Regions from separate parts of the Janthinobacterium sp. BJB401 genome, predicted to be linked through region 1. Evidence: riboswitches for the same ligand, from Rfam matches in the RefSeq annotation. Region 1 holds a riboswitch; the other holds the start of a gene.
What was found. Region 1 has a riboswitch for thiamine pyrophosphate ahead of thiC (phosphomethylpyrimidine synthase ThiC). Riboswitches for the same ligand answer to the same signal wherever they lie in the genome.
Positions count from the first base shown of each region.

Region 2: linked by a shared signal. The riboswitch ahead of HWE17_RS20175 (TonB-dependent siderophore receptor) and the one ahead of thiC (phosphomethylpyrimidine synthase ThiC) in region 1 are both predicted to bind thiamine pyrophosphate.

Region 1 covers NZ_JABXFH010000005.1:6,153-13,819, reverse strand. The annotation lists gene HWE17_RS05215 (S-(hydroxymethyl)glutathione dehydrogenase/class III alcohol dehydrogenase) at 1-424, opposite strand, end outside; gene HWE17_RS05210 (ANTAR domain-containing response regulator) at 451-1,083, opposite strand; gene thiE (thiamine phosphate synthase) at 1,162-1,773, opposite strand; gene HWE17_RS05200 (hydroxymethylpyrimidine/phosphomethylpyrimidine kinase) at 1,784-2,539, opposite strand; gene HWE17_RS05195 (thiazole synthase) at 2,548-3,342, opposite strand; gene thiS (sulfur carrier protein ThiS) at 3,486-3,698, opposite strand; gene thiC (phosphomethylpyrimidine synthase ThiC) at 3,710-5,623, opposite strand; TPP riboswitch at 5,703-5,818, opposite strand; gene HWE17_RS05180 (hypothetical protein) at 5,903-6,160, opposite strand; gene HWE17_RS05175 (response regulator) at 6,199-7,005, opposite strand; gene HWE17_RS05170 (ATP-binding protein) at 7,034-7,667, opposite strand, start outside.
Region 2 covers NZ_JABXFH010000035.1:6,984-14,650, reverse strand. The annotation lists gene HWE17_RS20195 (sensor histidine kinase) at 1-210, shown strand, start outside; gene HWE17_RS20190 (Imm26 family immunity protein) at 255-734, opposite strand; gene HWE17_RS20185 (hypothetical protein) at 828-1,133, opposite strand; gene HWE17_RS20180 (iron-containing alcohol dehydrogenase) at 1,275-2,432, shown strand; TPP riboswitch at 2,500-2,597, shown strand; gene HWE17_RS20175 (TonB-dependent siderophore receptor) at 2,683-4,830, shown strand; gene HWE17_RS20170 (AAA family ATPase) at 4,827-5,375, opposite strand; gene pnuC (nicotinamide riboside transporter PnuC) at 5,375-5,986, opposite strand; gene HWE17_RS20160 (DUF2867 domain-containing protein) at 6,061-6,579, opposite strand; gene HWE17_RS20155 (TetR/AcrR family transcriptional regulator) at 6,647-7,282, shown strand; gene HWE17_RS20150 (bifunctional 2-polyprenyl-6-hydroxyphenol methylase/3-demethylubiquinol 3-O-methyltransferase UbiG) at 7,323-7,667, shown strand, end outside.

The DNA.
Region 1 (7,667 bases):
AGAAGGTCGAGGTGCCCATGTAGTGGAAGATGGGTTTACCGTCGATGGAAAAGCGCGAGGTCGCGTCCGGCATCAGGCCGCGGCCCTGGGTCGAGCGGATCGACTGGCACAAATTGGTTTTTTGCGACAGGCAGAATTTGCACTGGCGGCATTCCGGCGTGTACAGGGGAATGACGTGGTCATCCTTTTTCAGGCTTTTCACGCCCGGACCCACGTCGACGACGATGCCGGCCCCTTCATGGCCGAGGATCGATGGGAAGATGCCTTCCGGATCGGCGCCCGACAGGGTGTAGTAATCGGTGTGGCAAATGCCGGTGGCCTTGATTTCGACCAGTACCTCGCCCTCGCGCGGGCCGGCCAGGTCGACTTCTTCGATCGTCAAAGGCGCGCCCGCCTTCCATGCAATCGCTGCTTTGGTTTTCATGTGTGTCCTGTGTATGGTTGAAACGTTTACTTGGCTTTCGCGCGGTTGAGGAAGGCGCCGTGCAGGCCGTTCAGGGTTTCCTCGGCCAGCAGCAGCTGGCTGGCGATTTCATTGATCTTGCGGCGGCTGGAACGGGCGTGGTCGCGCAGCACTTCGAAAGCCGTGTTGCGGTCCGTCTGGAATTTGCCCATCAGCAAGCCAACGGCCAGGCTCGTTTCGCGGCCGGCGGCCAGGGCCGCGTTCAGGTTCAGCTCGGTGCGGCGCAGCTGGCGGATTTCATCGGCGCGCGCCAGGCCCGCTTCGAAGGCGGGCATCAAGCGGGCTTCATCGACGGGTTTCACCACGTAACCGACGGCGCCGTAGGCGGCCGCCTGCTTGCCCGATTCGCTGTCGCCGCTGCCGGACAGGAACATGAATGGCACGGCCGTTTCGCCATGCAGGCGCTTGGCCAGTTCCAGGCCGGACATGCCCGGCATATGGATGTCGAGCAAGGCCAGATCCGGCTCGCGCTGGGCGATCAGCTGCAACGCCACTTCGGCCGAATGGGCCAGGGCCGTCTCGTAGCCGGCATGGCGCAGGACTTCGCCGAGGAATTCCAACAGGAGCTGGTCATCGTCAACGATCAGGATAAGGCGTTTCGCGGCGGCTGGCTGACTCATGGGTGGGGGACCTCGGTAATGAATGATGCTCATATTATATGCCGATTACTGCCCCAAACCAGCCCTGCACGCCCACGCTCATGCCGCAAACAATTGATTGAATTGCTGCACCGCAATATCCACATCGTCCGCTTGATAGACGCTAGTGATGGCCGCCACCATGTCGGCGCCGCGCGCGGCCAGCGGCGCCGCGTTCTCCGGCGTCATGCCGCCGATCACCACGCACGGCAAGGCGATCTCGCGCTTGGCTTGCAGCACGATATCCAATGGTGTCGTGAGCGGGTATTTTTTGACCAGCGACGGATAAAAGCCGCCGAAGGCCACGTAGCTGGCGCCGCCGGCCTCAGCCGTCCTTGCCAGGGCCATGTCGCCATAGCACGAGGCGCCGATGATTTTGTCCTTGCCCAGGCGCGCGCGCACCTGCGCCACGGACGCATCCGTGCCGCCCACGTGCACGCCGTCCGCGTCGAGTTCTTCGCACAGCTCGACAAAATCATTGATGATGAAAGGCACGCCATATTTGCGGGCCAGCGCCAGCAAGGCGCCCGCCTGTTCGCGCCGCTGCTCCGCCTCGGCACTCTTGTGGCGGTATTGCAGCAGGGCCACGCCTTCCTGCAAGGCTTGCTCGCTCACGTCGAGCAGGCGGTCGGTGTCATCCCAGTTTGGGGTGACCAGATACAGTCCACGCATGATGTTTTCCTTATGTAAAAAATCGTTGCGGCATGAGTTGACCTGGCGCAATCGCATACGCGCCGGCCAGCGCCGCGTGGCAATAGCGTTGCGCCAGATCCAGCGCTTCGGGCAACGCCTGGCCCAATGCCAGGCGCGCCGCGATGGCCGACGCCAGGGTGCAGCCGCTGCCGTGAAATTCACCGGGCAAGCGGGGCCAGCGCCACTCGCGCTCGCCGCCAGCGCCGTCAAACCAGCGGTTGACGATCACCTCGCCTACGCCATGGCCGCCCGTCACCAGCACGTTCTGACAGCCTTGCGCAAGCAAGTTGTCCTCGCCACCCAGGGCCAGCGCTTCCGGCCCGTTCGGTACGATGACGGTCGTCACCGGCAGCAAGGGCGCCAGCGCCTGTACGGCGTCGTCGCGGCTCAGCACGTCGCCATGGCCGCTGGCCAGCACGGGATCGAGCACGACAGGCAAATCCGGCCGGAGTAGCTTCAATTGCGCAATCAGTTGCGCGATGACGGCCGCATTCGCGGCGCTGCCGGGAATGCCGATCTTCACGGCGTGAATGGCCATCTTGTCGATCAGCGCCAGCGCCTGACGGCGCAACAGTTCCGGCGCCACCGGCTCGACGCCAAAGACCCTGTCGTTGTCCTGCACCGTCAGCGCCGTGATGACGGGCAAGGCATGCGCGCCCTGCGCGGCAATGGCCACGATATCGGCGGCGATGCCGGCGCCACCCGACGGGTCGGCGCCGGCAAACACGAGAACAGTGCGGCGCATCGGCACCATCACGCCAGGCGGCCCGCCATCGGCGACGATGGCGAGGCGGCAAACTTGCGCGGCATGCGGCCCGCCAGAAATGCTTCGCGACCTGCCCGCACGGCCAGCTTCATCGCACGCGCCATGCGCACGGGGTCGCGCGCGCCGGCAATGGCTGTATTCATCAGCACGCCATCGCAACCGAGTTCCATGGCAATGGCCGCATCGGACGCCGTACCCACGCCAGCATCGACGAGCACGGGCACTTTCGCCTGGTCGATGATCAGCGACAAGTTCCACGGATTCAAGATGCCCATGCCCGAGCCGATCAAGGAGGCCAGCGGCATGACAGCCACGCAGCCGATGTCTTCCAGAATCTTCGCCTGGATCGGGTCGTCGCTGCAGTAGACCATCACGTCAAAGCCATCCTTGACCAGCGCTTCGGCCGCAATCAAGGTTTCCGGCATGTGCGGAAACAGGGTCTTTTCATCACCGAGCACTTCCAGTTTCACCAGATTGCGCCCGCCCAAGAGTTCCCGCGCCAGTTGCAAGGTGTAGACGGCGTCTTTCGCGTTGTAGCAGCCGGCCGTGTTCGGCAAAATCGTGTACTGGTCCGGCGGCACGACATCGAGCAGGCTGGGCGCGTTCGGGTCTTGCCCGATATTCACCCTGCGGATCGCCACCGTGATGATTTGCGCCTCGGCCGCATCCGTCGCTTCGCGCGTCTGCGGCAAGTCCTTGTACTTGCCGCTACCGACCAGCAAGCGTGATTGATACTGTTTGCCTGCGATGGTCAGCAGGTCGTTATGTGTTGCGGTATTCATGTGTTCTTCCTTAAATTTTTAAACGTCCGAAGAAAACCGTAGCGAGCGGCGACGATTTGTGGCCGAGAAGCGCAACCGTGCTTGAGCACGGTGAGCATCGCAGGCCCCAAAGCGCGGCGCGCAGTAGGTTTGCTTGGACGTTTTCAGCCGCCGCCGATGGCGCGGACGATTTCCACTTGGTCTTGTATTTGCAAGACCTGTCCCGGCCACGCCTTGCGCGGCACGACATTGCGGTTGACGGCCAGCGCCAGCGCCTGGTTTTCCAGCGACAGGGCGGCGATCAATTGGTCGAGGGTTTGCCCCGGCGGCACCTGGTGCGGTGCGCCGTTGAGCGTGATGGATATCAATGCAGGCATCACGCTCTCCTTCAGACCTTGCGGTACAGCTCGGCGCCGTTCTTGATGAATTCGATGGCCTTGATTTCCATGCCCTGCTTGAGTGCCTTGTCTTCCGCGATGCCCATGCCGGCCGCGTATTCGCGCACTTCCTGGGTGATCTTCATCGAACAGAAATGCGGGCCGCACATGGAGCAGAAATGCGCCACCTTGGCCGAATCCTTGGGCAGGGTTTCATCGTGGAATTCACGCGCCTTGTCCGGGTCCAGGCCGATGTTGAACTGGTCATCCCAGCGGAATTCAAAGCGGGCTTTCGACAGGGCGTTGTCGCGGATTTGCGCGCCCGGATGGCCCTTGGCCAGGTCGGCCGCGTGCGCCGCAATCTTGTAGGTGATGATGCCGTCTTTCACATCGGCCTTGTTGGGCAGGCCCAGGTGTTCCTTCGGCGTCACGTAGCACAGCATGGCCGTGCCGTACCAGCCGATCATGGCCGCGCCAATGCCCGAGGTGATGTGGTCGTAGCCGGGCGCAATATCGGTGGTCAATGGCCCCAGCGTATAGAACGGCGCTTCGCCGCACTGTTCCAGCTGCAAGTCCATGTTTTCCTTGATCAACTGCATCGGCACGTGGCCCGGCCCCTCGATCATCACTTGCACGTCGTGCTTCCAGGCGACTTGCGTCAGCTCACCCAGGGTTTTCAGCTCGCCCAGCTGCGCCTCGTCGTTGGCGTCATAGATGGAGCCGGGACGCAAGCCGTCGCCCAGCGAAAACGACACGTCATACGCCTTCATGATTTCGCAGATCTCTTCGAAATGCGTGTACAGGAACGATTCCTGGTGATGCGCCAGGCACCATTTCGCCATGATGGAGCCGCCGCGCGAGACGATGCCCGTCAGGCGCTTGGCCGTCATCGGCACATAGCGCAGCAGCACGCCTGCGTGGATGGTGAAATAATCGACGCCCTGCTCGGCCTGTTCAATGAGAGTATCGCGGAAGATTTCCCAAGTTAAATCTTCGGCCTTGCCATTGACCTTTTCCAGCGCCTGGTAAATCGGTACGGTGCCGATCGGCACGGGGCTGTTGCGCACGATCCATTCGCGCGTTTCGTGGATGTGCTTGCCTGTGGACAGATCCATCACGTTGTCGCCGCCCCAGCGGATGGCCCAGGTCATCTTTTCCACTTCCTCGCCTATCGACGAGGTGACGGCGGAGTTGCCGATATTCGCGTTGATCTTCACCAGGAAATTGCGGCCGATAATCATCGGCTCGACTTCCGGGTGGTTGATGTTGGCGGGGATGATGGCGCGGCCGCGGGCGATTTCCTCGCGCACGAATTCCGGCGTGATGTCAAACGGAATGCTGGCGCCGAACGACTGGCCCGGATGCTGGCGGCCCATCAGGTCGGCCAGGCGCTCGCCCATGGGGCCGGAGGCTTTCAGCTCGCGCAAATATTCCTGGCGGCGCATGTTTTCGCGGATGGCGACGAATTCCATTTCCGGCGTGATGATGCCGCGCCTCGCGTAATGCATTTGCGTCACGTTCTTGCCGGCGATGGCGCGGCGCGGCTTGCGGTGCAGGTTGAAACGCAGCTCGGCCAGTTTCGGGTCCGCCAGGCGGGCGATGCCGTAATCGGAGGTCGGGCCGGACAATTCTTCCGTGTCGGCACGTTCGACGATCCACGGCAGGCGCGGCGTATCGAGACCCGAGCGGATGTCGATGTTCACGTCCGGATCCGTGTACGGGCCGGACGTGTCGTAGACGTAGATCGGCGGATTCTTTTCGCCGCCGAACGACGCTTCCGTGTCGGACTGGCTGATTCTGCGCATGGGCACGCGGATGTCGGGGCGGCTGCCCTGCACGTAAATCTTGCGCGAATTGGGCAGCGGCGCGATGGCGGCTTCGTCGACCGTGGCGGTGGCGGAGAGGAATTTCGGGTTGGCGTTCATTTTGGCTCCTTGGCTAGACTTGTTTTAAGCCTGGAGCCAGCTAAGGAGGTTCGGAATTACGCACGCGGAAAGGCGGGGTGCGTTCATCCTAAAGCTTCCCTTCGCTGGCATTATCCAGATCAGGTTCGGAGGGTATTTCTCACCCGCGCTTGCACCGTGTTTCCACAGCGAAAGGCAGGACCCCTAGCGTTTGCCGCCTTGCGGCAGCGAGCCAATTATACGCGGTTCACGCCGCGCGGCCAGATGATTTCTTGCAGGTGTCGTCTTTGTACATCGCCCTTACTTCTTCTTGCCCCAGCGCCAGCTGGTCGGTTCACCCTTCAGCTGGCAGATGAAAATGAGCGCGGCAACGATGGCCACTTCATAGACGATGTAGCCCACCAGCATGGTTTGCGGCGGGAACAGGAAGGCGCCGCAGGCGAACAGCGCCAGCGCGCTCAAAAAGACCAGCCAGCCCTGCCAGGTGATGGGCAATCCCCAGCCCCAGCCATAGGTCTTGGCGGGGAACCAGTATTGCGGCGTTGATTTGTCAGTCATGATTTTTCCTGGTCAGTATCGATAGCACCCAGTATAAATCAGGCAATGCGATGGCGCTCCGTGACATCGAGGCCGATGCCGCGGTAGCCGATGAAGCGGCTGCCATTGTCGAACATCGGCTCGCCGCTCACTTGCAGATACTGCGTGCTGCCGTCGAGGTTGGCGCGGCTATAGATGAAATCGAGAAACGGTTCGCGCGCGGCAATTTTTGCGTCGAGCAAGGCCCGCTCGGTGGCATTCCAGCGCTGTGGCTCTTGCTCGCTGCCGATGCCCAGCATTTCAGCCACGGGGCCGGAAAAGCGCGTCAGGTTGCCCTGCGCATCTTGCTCCCAGTACCAGTCGGACGACAGTTCCGTGAAGCGCTGGAAACGCGCTTCGCTTTCGCGCAACTCCGCCGTGCGCTCTTCCACCATCTGCTCCAGCGACTTGTTGTATTCGGCCAGCTTCTGGTACAGCAGGCGCACTTCCAGCATGTTGTGGATGCGCGTCTTGACTTCCACCAGGTCGAACGGTTTGCTGACGAAATCCTTGGCGCCCGCTTGCAGCGCGCGCAGCTTGTGGCCCGGCTGGGCCGTGATCACCAGCACGGGCAGGTAGCTGCCCGCTTCGATGTCGCGCAAGCCTTCCATGACTTCAAAACCATCCATTTCCGGCATTTGCAAGTCGAGCAGGATCAGGTCGTAGCGGTGCTGCTGGTGCAGCGCGTGCACGGCTTGCGGGTCCATGGTGGAGGTGATGCGCGTATAACCGGCATTGCGCAGCACCTGTTCCAGCAGCATGACGTTCGCCTCCTGGTCATCGACGATGAGGATGCTGGCGTTCAGGATCTCGGTGGCTTGAAGCATGGCGGTATTCCTAAAAATAAATGCTGAATTAGCGTACTGCGTGAATGTCGTCGGCCAGGCCGTGCGCGGCCGCATGGTGCAGGGCCACGTCAAGTGCATCCATGAATTCGACGACCTTGATCGGCTTGGTCAGGTAGCGGAAGAAGCCCGCTTCCAGGCCCTTCTCGATGTCGCGCGGCACGGCGTTGGCCGACAGGGCCATCACGGGAATATGGCTCGTCAGCGGGTCGTCATGCAGGATGTGCAAGGCGCCAAAGCCGCTGATGCCGGGCAGGTTGATGTCCATCAGGATCACGTCCGGCTGATACGTGCGCGCCAGGTCGATGCCCAGGTGCGCATCGATGGCCGTGAGCAATTTCAAATCGCTGCGGCGGGCGATCAATTGCTCCACCAGCGCCAGATTGGCGGGATTGTCTTCCACGTACAGCAAGGTGCGCTGGCTTTCCTGCGGCACCTGCACCTGCGGCAGCGCGTCGCCATCGCCCAGCACCAGGGCCGGCGCGCTGCTGGCGGCCAGCTCGAACCAGAACGTGGTGCCCACGCCGACCGTGCTGTCGACGCCGATGGTGCCACCCATCAATTCGACCAGCTGCTTGGTGACGACGAGGCCGATGCCCGTGCCCTCTTCCGTGCTGTTTTCCTGTCCCAGGCGATTGAAGGGC
Region 2 (7,667 bases), on a different contig from region 1:
CAGGACCACGGCACGGGTGTGCCGACGGAAAAGATCGAGCAACTGATGAAGCCGTTCACCCGCCTCGACACGGCGCGTGGGCAGGCGAATGGCGCCGGCCTGGGCCTGGCCATCGTCGACCGCGTGCTGCTGCGCCATGGCGCCGAATTGCAAGTGCGCAACCGCGAAGGCGGCGGCCTGGCGTTTCAGATCAGTTTGCCAGCGGCGTAAGCTAACACGCCGGGGTCAGTCCCGTCGGGCCTGACCCCGTGTCATCAAGCCGACGCCTGCTCCTGCACCAGCAATTTGTTCATCAGCAATTCCGTCGCCCCGTAGCCGTACAGGGAATCGCTTTCCATGCCCGGCGTGTCGAAGGGGATCGATTCCTCGCGATTCAGCTTGGCAGGATCGGCGTCCGCATAGCTGGCGCGCCAGGCGCGCTGCAGGGATTCATTGCGGCGGATAAAGGCCGGCATGGGCCAGTCGTCGCGGTTCCAGTGCGGGCTGTCGCCCAGCAGGGGCCAGCGCTCGTTGAGCAGGGCCATGTCGCCCGTGCGCAGGCGGCGCACGGCCTGTCCCGGCCGCAAGCCTTCCAGCTCGTCCAGCGTGGGCAAGCTGTCGCGCTTCGGCCCGAACATATACGCCAGCATGATGCGCCCGGCAGGCGCCCTGCGCGCCACCACGCCGACGGCATAACCGCCGCCCGGCAGGGGCACGGCAAACCAGCTGCCTTCTCGGTATGGTAATGATTTCATTTCTGCAAACTCCCCCAAAATCGTGTTCGGGGCACAGTCTACGCGAAGCAAGGCGAAAGTGGCGCATGGTACGCCACGACAACAAACCAATAGTTACAATATTTTCTCGTCATAGTGATACTGGGCAACAATTGGCCCCGCCTTGAACAGCGCTTCCTTCATGGCCGTGTCCAGGCGCGCGTCGCGGCGGCGCATCCATTCGAGCAGCATGGCCGCTTCCTTGCGGCTGGTGTCGCCCGCATGCGCCAGCACGCGGCGCAGTTCCGGGTCCGTGCACGCCTCGAAGCGCTGGCTGTTCAGGTCCAGCGCATGCAGCGCGGCGATGGTGGCGCCGATGGCGCGGTGCATGTCGAGCGCGGTGGCCGGCAAGCCGGATTCTTCCAGTGGGACGTTGGTCATGCGCATTCCTTTTCGCGTAGTGGTGACATCGGCTGCATTCTCCACCGCGCGGACGAAAAGCTCAAGCGTCCACGACACGTTTCCACCCGTTCGGCCATAATCATGGCTCAGCAACAGCCTAAACCCAGCAGCAGGAGCCCCATGTTCAATTTCGACTTTTACAATCCGACGCAAATCCTTTTCGGCCAGGGCCAGATCGCCGCCATCACGGCGCTGATCCCGCCGCAGGCCAGAGTGCTCATGACGTATGGCGGCGGCAGCATCAGGCAGAACGGCGTCTATGATGAAGTCAGGGCGGCGCTGGCCGGCCATACGGTGCTGGAATTTGCCGGCATCGAACCCAATCCCAGCTATGAAACCCTGATGCAGGCCGTGGCCATGGTGAAAAGCGAGCGCATCGATTTCCTGCTGGCCGTCGGCGGCGGCTCCGTGGTCGATGGCACCAAGTTCATCGCCGCGGCCGCCCTGCACGAAGGCGAGGCGTGGGACATCCTGGCCAAGGGCGGCAAGATCGTCGAGGCCGCCCTGCCCTTCGGCACCGTATTGACCCTGCCGGCCACGGGGTCCGAAATGAATGGTTCGGCCGTGATCACGCGCAAGGCGACGCAGGAAAAACGCTCGTTCATGAGCCGCAAGGTGTATCCGAAATTCTCCGTGCTGGATCCGTCGAAGACCTTTACATTACCGCTGCGCCAGGTGGGCAATGGCGTCGTCGATGCGTTTGCGCACGTCATGGAGCAATACCTGACTTACCCTGTGAACGCGTCCGTGCAGGACCGTTTCGCCGAAGGCATTTTATTGACCCTGATCGAGGAAGGCCCGAAGGCCCTGTCGCACCCGGACGACTACGACGTGCGCGCCAACGTGATGTGGAGCGCCACCCTGGCCTTGAACGGCCTGATCGGCGTGGGCGTGCCGCAGGACTGGTCCACGCACGCCATCGGCCACGAATTGACGGCCTTGTACGAGCTCGACCACGCGCAGACCCTGGCCATCATCCTGCCCAGCATGCTGCGCGTGCGCAAGCAGGCCAAGCGCGCCAAGCTGCTGCAGTACGCGGCCCGCGTGTGGGGACTCGACGGCGGTGACGAGGATGGACGCATCGAGGCCGCCATCGCGCGCACGGAATTCTTCTTCCGGCACATGGGCGTCAAGACGCGCCTGGCCGACTATGGCCTGAATCACGCCAGCGTGGATGCCGTCGTCTCCGCCCTCGACGCGCACGGCATGACGGCGCTGGGCGAACAGCGTGAAGTGACGCCCGCCGTCAGCCGCAAGGTGCTGGAACTGAGCCTGTAGATTCCATACACACTGTTGTAAAACGGTCAGCCGGGTGGGACAGCTGGCCGTGGTTCATGCTAAGCTGTCAGTTCGCTAGGGGTCCTGGAGCAGTCATCCGGGTGAGAGATACCCTTCGTACCTGATCTGGATAATGCCAGCGAAGGAAAGCGCAAAGTACCTCCCTCCTTTGATAGCTCCTGCGTTGGCGCCAGCCGAACAAGCAGCCTGCCGTGCTCTTTACCGAGTCGGCTTGAACCACGAGCAATCTATGTCCACACCGAATTTATCTGTTTCTGTATTGACCCTGGCGATCCTGCACGCGTTTGCCGTACCCGCCCTGGCCGCGAATGACACCGCCGAAGCCGTCGACCCGCAGGCGCAAAGCATGGCCGAAGTCGTCGTCACGGCCAGCAAGGCGCCGGCCGCCAGACGCGCCTCCGTCGGCGGTTTTTCCGACGCGCCGCTGCTGCAGACGCCGGCGTCCGTCACCGTCATCGGGCAGAAAGAAATACAAGATCTGCAGATCCGCAACCTCAGCGACGCCGTCAAGCTCGACGCCAGCATCAATGAATCGTACAACGCCGTCGGCTATGCGGAACAGTTCACCATCCGGGGCTTCAAGCTCGATACGAACTCCAGCTACCGCAAGGATGGCGTGGCGATCCCCGGTGACACGCAAATTCCGTTGGAAAACAAGGAACGCATCGAAGTATTGAAAGGCCTGGCCGGATTGCAGGCAGGCGTGGCCGCGCCGGGCGGCGTGATCGACTTCATCGTCAAGCGCCCGACCGCCGCGCCATTGCGCACCGTCACCGTGGAAACGCGCGAGCGTGGCACCCTGTATGGCGCCGTCGACCTGGGCGGCCGCCTGGAAGACACGCGCTTCGGCTACCGCGTCAACGTGGCGGCCGAGCGCCTGCGCTCCTACATCAAGGGCGCGGATGGCAACCGCAAGTTCATTTCCGGCGCCTTTGACTGGCAAATCTCGCCGCAAGCGCTGCTGCAACTCGATGCCGACTACCAGGACAAGGCGCAGGCGACGGCGCCCGGCTTCCAGCTGCTGAATAACACGACCTTGCCGACCGGCATCAGCGCCGACGCCATGCTCAACTTGCAGCCGTGGACGCGTCCCGTGGAAACCGTCACCAGCAATATCGGCCTGCGCTTCCAGTACGCCTTCAATGACGACTGGCGCGCCACCGTGTCGGCCAACCAGCACTCGTTCAAGCGCGACGACTACACGGCCTTCCCTTACGGCTGCAGCGCGCAAGACCTGTACCCTGGCTTTTGCGGCAATGGCGACTACGACGTGTATGACTACCGCAGCCTGGGCGAAACGAAAAAACCGCTGAGCGCGCAAGCCATGATCCAGGGCAAGTTCGCCACCGGCTCCCTGCGCCATGAATTCACGGCCGGCGTCTCGACCTTCCGCCGCAAGGACCGCGCCGGCCTGTACGTGTACGACTGGGCTGGCGTGAGCAACATCTACCGCCCGCAGATCGTCGACATGTCGACGGGCGTGCAAGGCCCCGTGCGCCTGGTGCGCAAGGATACGGAAAACTCCGTCTTCGTGCAGGATATCGTCAGCCTGGCCCAAAACTGGAAGCTGCATGGCGGCTTGCGCCATATCAATGTCGACGGCTACCAGTATGTGCTGAAGGCCGACACGGAAATCCGCGCCAAGCATGACTTCCTGCTGCCGAACGTCTCGCTCGTCTACACCCCGCTCGACAATCTGTCCGTGTATGCGGCCTATTCGCAGGGCATGGAACATGGCGGCACGGCCGACCGCAAGGCGGAGAACGCCAACGTGGAATTGTCGCCCAGCCGTTCGAAGCAGATCGAACTCGGCGTGAAAATGGATGTAACGCCGGACTTCATGGTGGCGGCCAGCCTGTTCCAGATCCGCAAGGGCCTGGAATTCCAGAATACCGCAGGCTACTTCGTGCGCGAAGGCCAGGCCCAGCACCGTGGCCTGGAATTGTCGGCCCAGGGCAAGGCATCGTCCAACCTGAGCCTGGGCGCCTCCGTGACAGCCCTGAACAGCCAGCAGTCAGGCACGGGCAATGCGGACCTCGATGGCAAGCGCGTGCCCAACGTGCCGGCCTTCAAGGCAGCCGTGCATGCGGATTACGCCGTGCAACAGGTGGCGGGCTTGAGCGTGAATGGCAGCTGGGAATATGCGGGCAAGAAAGCGTTTGAGTACAGCAACACGACCTTCGTGCCGTCGTACAACGTGTTCAACCTGGGCGCCGCGTACGCCACGCGCATCGCCGGCACGCGCGCCGTGCTGCGCGCCAGCGTCAACAACGTGGCCGACAAGTTCTACTGGCGCGACGTGACGCCGGAATCGGACGGCTATCTGTATCCGGGCGCCAGCCGCACATTCAAGGTCTCGGCGCAGTTCGACTTTTAAGTGAGGGAAATGGCAGGCGCTGCAGCTAGCGCCTGCTGCAGCAAAGGCGCCGCCTGTGCCAGGCGCGCCTCCAGGCTGTCGTGCAGCACGTGGTAGGCGATGCCGCGCGCGTCGAGCTCGTCGAGCAGGTAGCGGTAGATCAGCTGGCGCACGGCTTCCGACTCACGCTGCAAGCCGTCGGCCACCCACGGGCTGTCGGGCGCCGTCACCAGCGTCAGATCGTACTGCGTGGCATCGGCCAGCGCCGCCAGCGGCGCATCGGCGCCATGGAAATAATGGCGGCTGTAGACCACCGTCATCAACGGCGTCGTATCGCAAAACAGGAAGTGACGGGCTTGCGCGGCGGCTGCCGCTTCGCGCTCAACTTGCGTGCGCGCGATGCCATACTGGTCGGCCGCAACGGGCACCCTGCCCTGCGTCTCGACGAATTCGCGCAAGTATTCCGGTACCCAGACGCTGCCGTAGCGCTCGGCCAGGGCGGCCGCCAGGGTCGACTTGCCCGACGATTCCGCGCCCAGGATCGCCACGCGCACGCAACGCTCCATCACTTGAGGACCATCGCGCTCGGCGCGGCCGGTGCCGACTTTCTCCACGCCAGCAAGCCGATGATGGCCATCACGACGAAGAAGGCATACAGCACGGCCGTCAGGGTCAGGCCCTTGTGCAGGTACAGCCACACATACAGCACGTCGACGACGATCCAGGCGATCCAGTTTTCCAGTTTCTTGCGCGACAGCAGGAACTGCCCCACCAGGCTGCCTGCCGTGAGGAAACCGTCCGCATGCGGCACGTCCGTGTCCGTCGTCGTCAGCAGCCAGGCGATCAGCAGGAAGCCGACCAGCCAGCCTGCGGCGCAAGCCATCCAGCCGCGGCCATCGAGGCGCGTGACTGGCAGGACCTTGCCGCCGCTGGCCGGATGCAGCCACTGGTACCAGCCCCAGAACGAGACGCTGATGAACAGCAATTGCAAGGCCATGTCGCCATACAGGCGCGACTCGAAAAACACAAAACCGTAGGCGGCCGAGGAAATGATGGCGAACAGCCACGCCCAGTGATTCTGGCGGATGTTCAGCGCAACGGTTGTCAATGCCAGGACAAAGGAAATCAGTTCAAGCGGCGTGGTGGCAAAACCCAGCAGGAGAAGCGTATCGTTCATGGGAATCGTGATGAGGCTGGTGGTGCAGTATGCAATACCAGCCCTGAATAAGCAAGATTGCCCGCTCAGAGCGCTTAGGCGAAGCCGCCCTTGACGGCGCGCGCCAGCGAACGCTGCACGATCAGCTTGTGGAAAGGCCGGATCACCAGGATGTAGGCGCGTCCCACCGCATTATGGCAATGCACGACGCTGGACATGGTGATGCTGCCATGCGGCCCCGCGTCCCGGTGGCGCAGCACCGACAGGCGGAAGTCCAGGTGGCTGTCATCCTCGCCCACGATGATTTCATCGTCGCTGACGGCAAAGATGCGGAAGATGCCGATGCGCTTGCCTGGCCGCGCTTCCATCTGCCTGGCCGTACGGATGCCGAAGCGCGCCACGATGGCGTCGCGCACCACCATCAGCTTGCGCGCCCAGCCCGGCTGGCTGCCCAGCAGGATGCGCGCCAGGCTTTCCATGTCCATCTGGCGCGCCTGCGCGGTCGGCAGGTCGACGGCGTACGCGTCGGCCAGGTGGCTGCCCGGGTACAAAGGGGCGATGCTGGCGCCGGGCGGCATGGCCACGGCGCGTACCACGTTGCTCATCTCTTGCATGTGCTCTCCATGTGTTCAGTGATAACATGAGCATCATACACGACAATGTGAACAGCGATAACATAGAATGACAAGCCCAAGTACTTACCATCACGGCAACCTGCGCGACACCCTGGTCGCCGCCACCATCGCGCAACTGGCGCAGCAGCACGACGCCACCCTCTCGCTGCGCGAACTGGCGCGCACGGTGGGCGTGTCGATCGCCGCCGTGTACCGCCACTTCCCCAGCAAGGAAGCCTTGCTGGCCGACGTGGCGGCGGCCGGCTTCGCCAGCCTGATCGCCAAGTGGGAGGCAGAACTGCCGCCGCAGGGCAGCCTGCCCTCCGAGCAGCGTTTTCAGCTGCTGGGCCAGCAATACATCGAATTCGCCCTGGCCGCACCGGCCCACTACCGGCTGATGTTCGAGCACCAGGACGTGCGCCAGTTCCCCGCCCTGCTGGAAGCGGCGCAGGCGTGCTTCCAGTACGTGCTGCAGACGGCCGGCGCGGCCGTGCGCGAAGCGGGCCTCGATGCGCGCTGGGACAAGGCCGCCGCCAGCGCCGGCTGGTCGCTGGGCCATGGCTACGTGATGCTGCTGCTGAGCGGCCGCCTGGCCATGGCGGACGGCGGCGACGATTTATCGCCCGCGATGGTGCCGCGCTTTTTCCAGTTGCCGGTGGAGGCGTTGCGGCAGGCGCATCAGCAAGCGGGAGAACAGCAATGACGGCCATCGCCAGATGCACCGGCTGATCATGCAACATCCCATGGAACCATCCACTGTCCCGGGCACCGAGGGCTATGCAGACAATGCAGGGCAGCTCATCGCCCGATACGACAGCGTTGCCTTCCTGGAGAAGTACCGCCCCGTTGCTCATCTCTTGCCGACGCGAGCAAGCAGCGTGCTCGACATCGGCGCCGGGACAGGCGGCGACGCGGCGTGCCTGGCAAGCCTGGGGCACACAGTGGTCGCGCTTGAGCCCGTTGCCGCATTCCGCGCAGCGGGCATGAAGGCGCACGCCCCGGCCAACATCGAATGGGTGAACGATAGCCTGCCCGCCCTGTCTGCGATAGGCGCGCGCCAAACCAGGTATGACCTGATTGTCGTCGCG